Starkeya sp. ORNL1: one gene and its partner. The protein of the gene in region 1 interacts with the protein of each later gene in a pairwise test. Links are inferred from orthologs where the notes say so. Each region holds a gene or a part of one and is shown on either strand. Other genes may lie near its edges.

Region 1 (3,306 bases):
CGCTCATGGCGTAATCGAGATAGCTGCGCGACAGCTCGTCGGTGATCGAGACAGGCCGGATGTCCGAGGGACCACCTTCCCCTGGATTGCTGGCGTCGGATTCGGACACGGAGGGTACTTTCCAAAGCTACGAAACGTCGGCTCTCTCTAGCCGATTCCGCCACGGCACGCCAGCGCAGGGGTCGTTTCGAGGGTTCAAGAAGTCCTGTTAAATCAATATGTTATGAGAATGTTTTGACGGCTTCGTCGGAACGTGGCGGAAGCGTGGCGAAACGGCCTTATATTACCATCCAAAAAGCGTGTTCCCGCGACGTGGCCGACCCGGTGGTTGCAGACATCGCACCGATGCTTTCCGCCCGATCCGCAATTGATATCAGCGGTATATTTCTCCCGCGCATAACGCTTACCATCAGGTGCTCGATCCAGGACCGTTGGGAAGCGGCGGACCATCCGAAGGCGCGACCATGCTCGACTATTTCGTCTCGGCGGCGGTGACCATGCTGGTCGTGCTCGACCCGCCCGGCCTCGCGCCGATCTTCCTGGCCGTTACGAGCGGCCTGTCCACGGAAGAGCGCCGCCGCGTCGCGTGGCGTTCCTCGATCATCGCACTCGGCATATTGGCGATGTTCGGCGCCATCGGCGCGCCGCTCCTGGCGGCGCTCGGCATCACCCTCCCCGCCTTCCGCATCGCCGGTGGCCTGCTGCTGTTCGCCATCTCCTTCGAGATGGTGTTTGGCCGGCGCACCGAGCGCAAGAGCGAGAACGCCGAGGCGATGATGCGCGAGCACCATCTCCACCACCTCTCGGTGTTCCCGCTCGCCATTCCGCTGATGGCGGGGCCTGGCGCCATCACCGCGATGATGCTGCTGGCCGGCGAGGCCAAGGGCGATCCGACGCGGCTCGCCGGGCTGTTCGTCATCACCGCCTTGGTGGTGGCCGCGTGCCTTGCCGTCTATCTCGCTGCCGAGCGCATGAACCGCCTGCTCGGCGTTACCGGCAACGCCATCCTCACTCGCCTGCTCGGCGTGGTGCTGACCGCGCTGGCGGTGCAGTTCGTCATGGACGGGATACGCGCGGCGTTTCTGACCGGATAACGACGCACCCGATGACCGTCTTCTGCTTCAACATCCTTCGAGGCTCGGGCTGCGCCCGAGCACCTCAGGATGACGTGGCTTGTCCTGAGGCCGGCCTCGGGAGGGCGTCGCCCTTTGGAACAAACCGCTCAGAACGGGATCTCGTCATCCAGGTCGCCGCCGCTGCTTCCACCGCCGAAGCGTGAGCCGCCACCACCGCTGACGGCCGCCGCGGGCTTGCGTTCGCCGCCGGAGGAGCGCCCTCCCCCTGAGGAGCCGCCGCCGAAGCCGCTGCCCGACGAGCCGAAATCGCCGCCGCTGGAATAGTCGTCACCGGACTCCGAACTGCCGCCCTTGCTGTCGAGGATGGTCAGTTCGCCGCGGAACTGGCGCAGCACGACTTCGGTGAAATAGCGCTCGCCGCCGGACTGGTCGGTCGCCTTGCGGGTCTCAAGCTGGCCCTCGATATAGACCTTGGTGCCCTTGCGCAGATACTGCTCGGCGATGCGCAGCAGGTTCTCGTTGAAGATCACCACGCTGTGCCATTCGGTGCGCTCGCGCCGCTCGCCCGACGCCTTGTCCTTCCAGGTCTCGGACGTGGCGATGCGCAGATTGCACACCCGCCCACCATTCTGGAAGGTCCGCACTTCCGGATCGCGGCCGAGATTACCGACCAGTATCACCTTGTTGACGCTGCCCGCCATCTCGTCCTCCAAACCGTCGGCGCCATGCGCCACAAGAGCCGCCATCCTAGACGACCACGACCGGCGCGAGACCCGCCGCAGCGTCCTTTTCCACACCCAACTTCGCCGGCCGCACCACGGGCAACGAGAGCCCGCGCGCGCGACGGAAAACGGCGATCAAGATCGTTCTTGTTCTGTTCCTAGCATCGTGCTTAATGGGGCGCAAGCCGGTCTTCCGGCGTCCGGGATGAGATTCGCCGGCCGGGCGGTGATGACGCGGCGCAGCAGGATGACTATCTTGTGGGCTCGACGGCGATGAGCGAGTTCGACGGAACGTGAAGCGGGCGGCGCAGCTTCCGCTACGACGTCTCGAAGTTCATTGCCATGCCCTGAACGGGTCCGGCCCATCTGTCGAGCCGGAATGAAGAATCTGCCGAGCCGAACGAAGAGCCCAGGAAAGACCGGAATGAAGGATCGCGTGGACACTCCCCGCCGCGATGCCCGCGTGATCTCGATCCGCGGCGCGCGCGAGCACAATCTCAAGAATGTCGACCTCGAAATCCCCCGCGACAGCCTTGTCGTCTTCACCGGCCTCTCCGGCTCCGGCAAGTCGTCGCTTGCCTTCGACACCATCTATGCCGAAGGCCAGCGCCGCTATGTGGAAAGCCTCTCGGCTTATGCCCGCCAGTTCCTGGAGATGATGCAGAAGCCGGACGTCGACCAGATCGACGGCCTCTCGCCGGCCATCTCCATCGAGCAGAAGACCACCTCGAAGAATCCGCGCTCTACGGTCGGCACCGTCACCGAGATCTATGACTATATGCGCCTGCTCTGGGCGCGGGTCGGCGTGCCCTATTCGCCGGCCACGGGCCTGCCGATCGAGAGCCAGACGGTCAGCCAGATGGTCGACCGCGTGCTGGCGCTGCCGGAGAAGACCCGGCTGTTCCTGCTGGCGCCGGTGGTGCGCGGGCGCAAGGGCGAATACCGCAAGGAACTCGCCGAGTTCCAGAAGAAGGGCTTCCAGCGCGTCAAGATCGACGGCACCTTCCACGAGATCGCCGACGCCCCGGCGCTCGACAAGAAGCTGAAGCACGACATCGACGTGGTGGTGGACCGCCTCGTGGTGCGCGCCGACATTGCCGGTCGCCTCGCGGATTCGCTGGAGACGGCGCTCGGCCTCGCCGACGGTATCGCTGTGATGGAGTATGCCGACGAAACCGAGGCGGACGGCTCGCCCAGGCGCATATTGTTCTCGGAGAAGTTCGCCTGCCCGGTCTCCGGCTTCACCATTTCAGAGATCGAGCCGCGGCTGTTCTCGTTCAACAATCCGTTCGGCGCCTGCCCGGTGTGCGACGGCCTCGGCCATGAAAGCAAGATCGATCCCGAACTGGTGGTGCCGGACAAGTCGCGCACCTTGAAGCAGGGCGCGCTGGCGCCCTGGGCCAAGTCGACCTCGCCCTATTACGGCCAGACGCTCGACGCGCTCTCCCGCCATTACGGCTTCAAGCTGACCACAGCGTGGAACGAACTGCCGGAGAAGGCGCGCAACG
Region 2 (3,738 bases), 4.2 Mb from region 1 along the record:
AATTATCCGCTCCATTCAGCTCCGGGGAAGAAACCGATGAAATTGCTTTCCGTCAGCCTTGTCCTCGCTTCCGCACTGTTCGTCGCCTCGTGCGGCCAACCCACGCCCGGCCCCGCTGGTCCCGCCGGCGCGCAGGGTGCCGCCGGTCCGGCGGGCCCCGCTGGTCCTGCCGGCCCCGCTGGCCCGGCCGGTCCTGCCGGCCCCAAGGGCGAGGCCGGCGTCGCCGGTCCGGCAGGCCCCGCGGGTCCGGCTGGTGTTGCGGGTGCTGCCGGCGCCGCTGGTCCGGCCGGTGAGGCGGGCAAGGCTGGCGAGAAGGGTGAGGCCGGCGAGAAGGCCGACGCGCCCGGCACCGTGCGCGTCTACACCAAGCGCGAATGCTTCTCGCCGGAAGGCTGCCACATGGGCTGCGAGCCGGACCAGGTGGTGGTGAACGCCTATCTCACCCCGCACGAGGGCGAAGCGACCATTGTCAACGAGCGCGAAGTGCACTTCACGCCGAAGCCGGCCGACGCCGCCCGGGCACCGCTGATGGTGCTGATCTGCGCGAAGGAGTGACGTCCCGTTTGACGACGTCATCCCGGCCTGGGGCGTAAGCTCTCCAAGCTGTCATGGCCGGGCTTGTCCCGGCCATCTCGGCCTCTGATGCACTGTCAGGAATCGTCATCCCCGGCACAAGGCCGGGGATGACGGTCGTTATGGGGTCGAGGTCTACAGAAAGCTCTGCGGGTCGATATCGATGTCGACCCGCAGGTTGCCGCGCGCCCTCGGCGCGCTTTCCATCCATTGCCGGACATAGGCCGAGAGGTCGAAGCCGCGTGGGGTGCGTGCCAGCAGCCGCCAGCGGTGGCGGCCGCGCACCAGTGCGAGCGGCGCCTCGGCCGGGCCGAGCACCCGCACATCTTCCGCACGCGGCGAGGCAGCCGCCAGCGCACGCGCGTGGGACTGCACGGCGTGGGCGTCGGTGCCGGAGACGACCAGCGCGGCGAAGCGGCCGAAGGGCGGCAGCAGCGCCTCCTCGCGGGCGGCGATCTCACGGTCATAGAAGGCGTCGCGGTCGCCGGCGACCAGCGCCTGCATCACCGGATGCTCGGGCATATAGGTCTGCAGCAAGGCGCGGCCTTCGATATGAGCCCGCCCGGCGCGGCCGGCAACCTGGTGCAGCAGCTGGAAGGTGCGCTCCGCCGCGCGGGGGTCTCCGTAACCTAATCCGACATCGGCATCGACCGCGCCGACCAGCGCCAGGCCGGGGAAATTGTGCCCCTTGGCGACCAACTGGGTGCCGATGACGACATCCACCTCGCCGCGCGCCACCGCATCGAGTTCGGCGCGCAGCCGCTCGACGCCGCCGGCGAGATCGGACGACAGCACTTGCGTGCGCGCGCCCGGCATCAGCGCCGCCACCTCCTCCTGAAGGCGCTCCACGCCCGGGCCGCACGGCACCATGCTGTCCGGCGCGTGGCAATGCGGGCATTCGGCCGGCACCGGCATGGCATAGCCGCACTGGTGGCATTCGAGCCGGCGGCGGAAGCGGTGCTCCACCAGCCAGGACGAGCAGGACGGGCACTTGATGCGATGGCCGCAGGCGCGGCACAGGGTGAGCGGGGCATAGCCGCGGCGGTTGAGGAACAGCAGCGCCTGGCCGCCGGCCTCGACGGTGCGGCCCATTTCCTCGGCGAGACGCGGGGCGATCCATTTGCCCTTGGGCGGGCCCTCGCGGCGCAGATCGATCGGCTCCAGCCGCGGCACCCGCGTGCCGCTGAAGCGCTCCGGCAGATGCAGCCGGGCATAGCGGCCGCGCCGGGCATTCACTTCGGTCTCGATCGAGGGCGTCGCCGAGGCCAGGATGACCGGACAGGCATTGAGCCGCGCCCGCACCACCGCCATGTCGCGGGCATGATAGTGCACGCCATCTTCCTGCTTGTAGGCGGGGTCGTGCTCCTCATCGACGATGACGAGGCCGAGGTCGGCGAAGGGCAGGAACAGCGCCGAGCGGGCGCCGGCGACGACGCTGACTTCGCCCGCCGCCACGCCGCGAAAGGTGCGGCCGCGCCGCGGCGAGGACACCGCCGAGTGCCATTGCGCCGGGCGTACACCGAAGCGCTTGGCGAAGCGGTCGAGAAAGGCCTGCGTCAGCGCGATCTCCGGCATCAGGATCAGCGTCTGCCGCCCGGCGCGGATCGCAGCGGACACCGCCTCGAAATAGGCCTCGGTCTTGCCGGAGCCGGTGACGCCGTCGAGCAGATGCACCTTGAAGGCGCGCGCCTCGACCGCGGCGACAAGTTCGGCCGCCGCCTGCTCCTGAGCGGGTGAAAGGTCGGGCCTGGCATGGTTCGGGTCCGGCGTCTCGGCGGCCGGCTCCGGCGGCAGCACGACGGTTTTCAGCACGCCGTCATCGACCAGCCCGTCGATCACCGATGCGGAGACGCCGGCCTCGCGCGCCGCTTCCGCCTTGGCGCGGATGAGCCCATCGGCCAGCGCCTCGATCAGCCGGGTGCGCGCGGCGGTCAGGCGCTCGGGGCGTTTATCGGTAAGACGGACGCCGGTGCGCTCGCGCCCGACATGGGGGCTCTCGTCATGGCGCAGCGCCAGGCGCAGCACCATGCCGGGCGGGGTGACGGTGTAGTCGGCGATCCATTTGATCAGCGCGACGAGGTCGGGGCGCAGCGGCACCACCTCGTATTTGCGCACGATGGCCTTCAGCTTCGCCGGGTCGACGGCGCGCGTGTCGTCATTGGACGGCCAGACGCAGCCTAGCATCAGCCTGGTGCCGAGCGGCACCACGACGATATCGCCGATCGCCAGTTCCAGCGCTTCCGGCACGCGGTAGGAATAGGCCGAGCCGATGGCGAGAGGCAGCAGCACATCGACGATGCGGTCCCTTTGACGCTCGCTCGGGGAAAAAAGCTCCATGTCGGGAATCGGTAGCCTCGCTTCGAACTTCGGTGCCCTTCATATCGTCATCCCGGCCGAAGCGCAGCGTAGAGCCAGGATTGCTCTCCGATGTTTGCGCGATCCCGCATACCGCCTGCGGCGGTTCCGGGATGACAATGAAGGTTGGTGAAATTTAAGGATCGGCGGGCAGGATAGCAGCCCTGTCAAGGAGACCGCGAATGGCGAGCACCGATGCCGAGAAGGCCGCACGGGCGGAGAAGGCGCTCATCGCCGTCGCCGTGCCGGAGGTCGGCGTCGCGATTGAGGGCTGGCTGGCGCAGCTTGCCCATGAGCGGCGGCTCTCGCCCAAGACCCGCGACGCCTATGCGCGCGACCTCACCACTTTCCTGCTGCTGCTCACCCAGCATCTCGGCGGGCCCCCGAACCTCGCCGCGCTCGCCGGCCTGCATCCGCGCGATGTCCGCGCCGTGATCGCGGCACGCCGCGCGGACGGCATCGAGCCGCGCACGCTGGTGCGCTTCCTCGCCGCCGCCCGCTCCTTCGGCAAGCACCTCGAGCGCGAGGGGATCGGCAAGGTCGGCGCGCTTGCTGCCGTCCGGGCGCCGAAGCTGGCCAAGACCCTGCCGCGCCCGGTCTCGGTGCAGGACGCCCGCGCGCTCGCCGATCCGGCGACGCGGGCGGGCGAGGATCGCGAGCCCTGGGTGCTGGCGCGCGACGCCGCGGTGATCGCGCTGCTGTACGGCTCGGGCCTGCGCATCTCCGAGGCGCTCGGATTGAAGATGCGCGAGATGCCGGCGCCGGGCGCCGGCGACCAGATCGTGGTGACGGGGAAGGGCGGCAAGACCC

What was found. Proteins that work in one complex are often made in the same cells at the same time.
Region 2: the proteins of ssb (region 1) and G3545_RS22655 interact in binary tests that used the Escherichia coli proteins (3 or more experiments, as listed by UniProt). The link is inferred for Starkeya sp. ORNL1 from one-to-one orthologs.

The regions. Positions count from the first base shown.
Region 1 is NZ_CP048834.1:608,052-611,357, reverse strand. Bases 1-2,862 are described here. They hold ssb (single-stranded DNA-binding protein), read right to left. Parts: upstream 1,778-2,862; coding sequence 1,223-1,777; downstream 1-1,222. Other genes in these bases: uvrA (excinuclease ABC subunit UvrA), read left to right, coding at 2,223-2,862; G3545_RS02985 (MarC family protein), read left to right, coding at 465-1,094; gyrA (DNA gyrase subunit A), read right to left, coding at 1-109. In the rest of the region: more of uvrA, read left to right, coding at 2,863-3,306. UniProt on the Escherichia coli protein: Plays an important role in DNA replication, recombination and repair. Binds to ssDNA and to an array of partner proteins to recruit them to their sites of action during DNA metabolism. Acts as a sliding platform that migrates on DNA via reptation.
Region 2 is NZ_CP048834.1:4,788,707-4,792,444, forward strand. What follows is about bases 310-3,296. They hold G3545_RS22655 (primosomal protein N'), read right to left. Parts: upstream 2,911-3,296; coding sequence 709-2,910; downstream 310-708. Other genes in these bases: G3545_RS22650 (hypothetical protein), read left to right, coding at 310-555; G3545_RS22660 (tyrosine recombinase XerC), read left to right, coding at 3,111-3,296. In the rest of the region: more of G3545_RS22650, read left to right, coding at 37-309; more of G3545_RS22660, read left to right, coding at 3,297-3,738.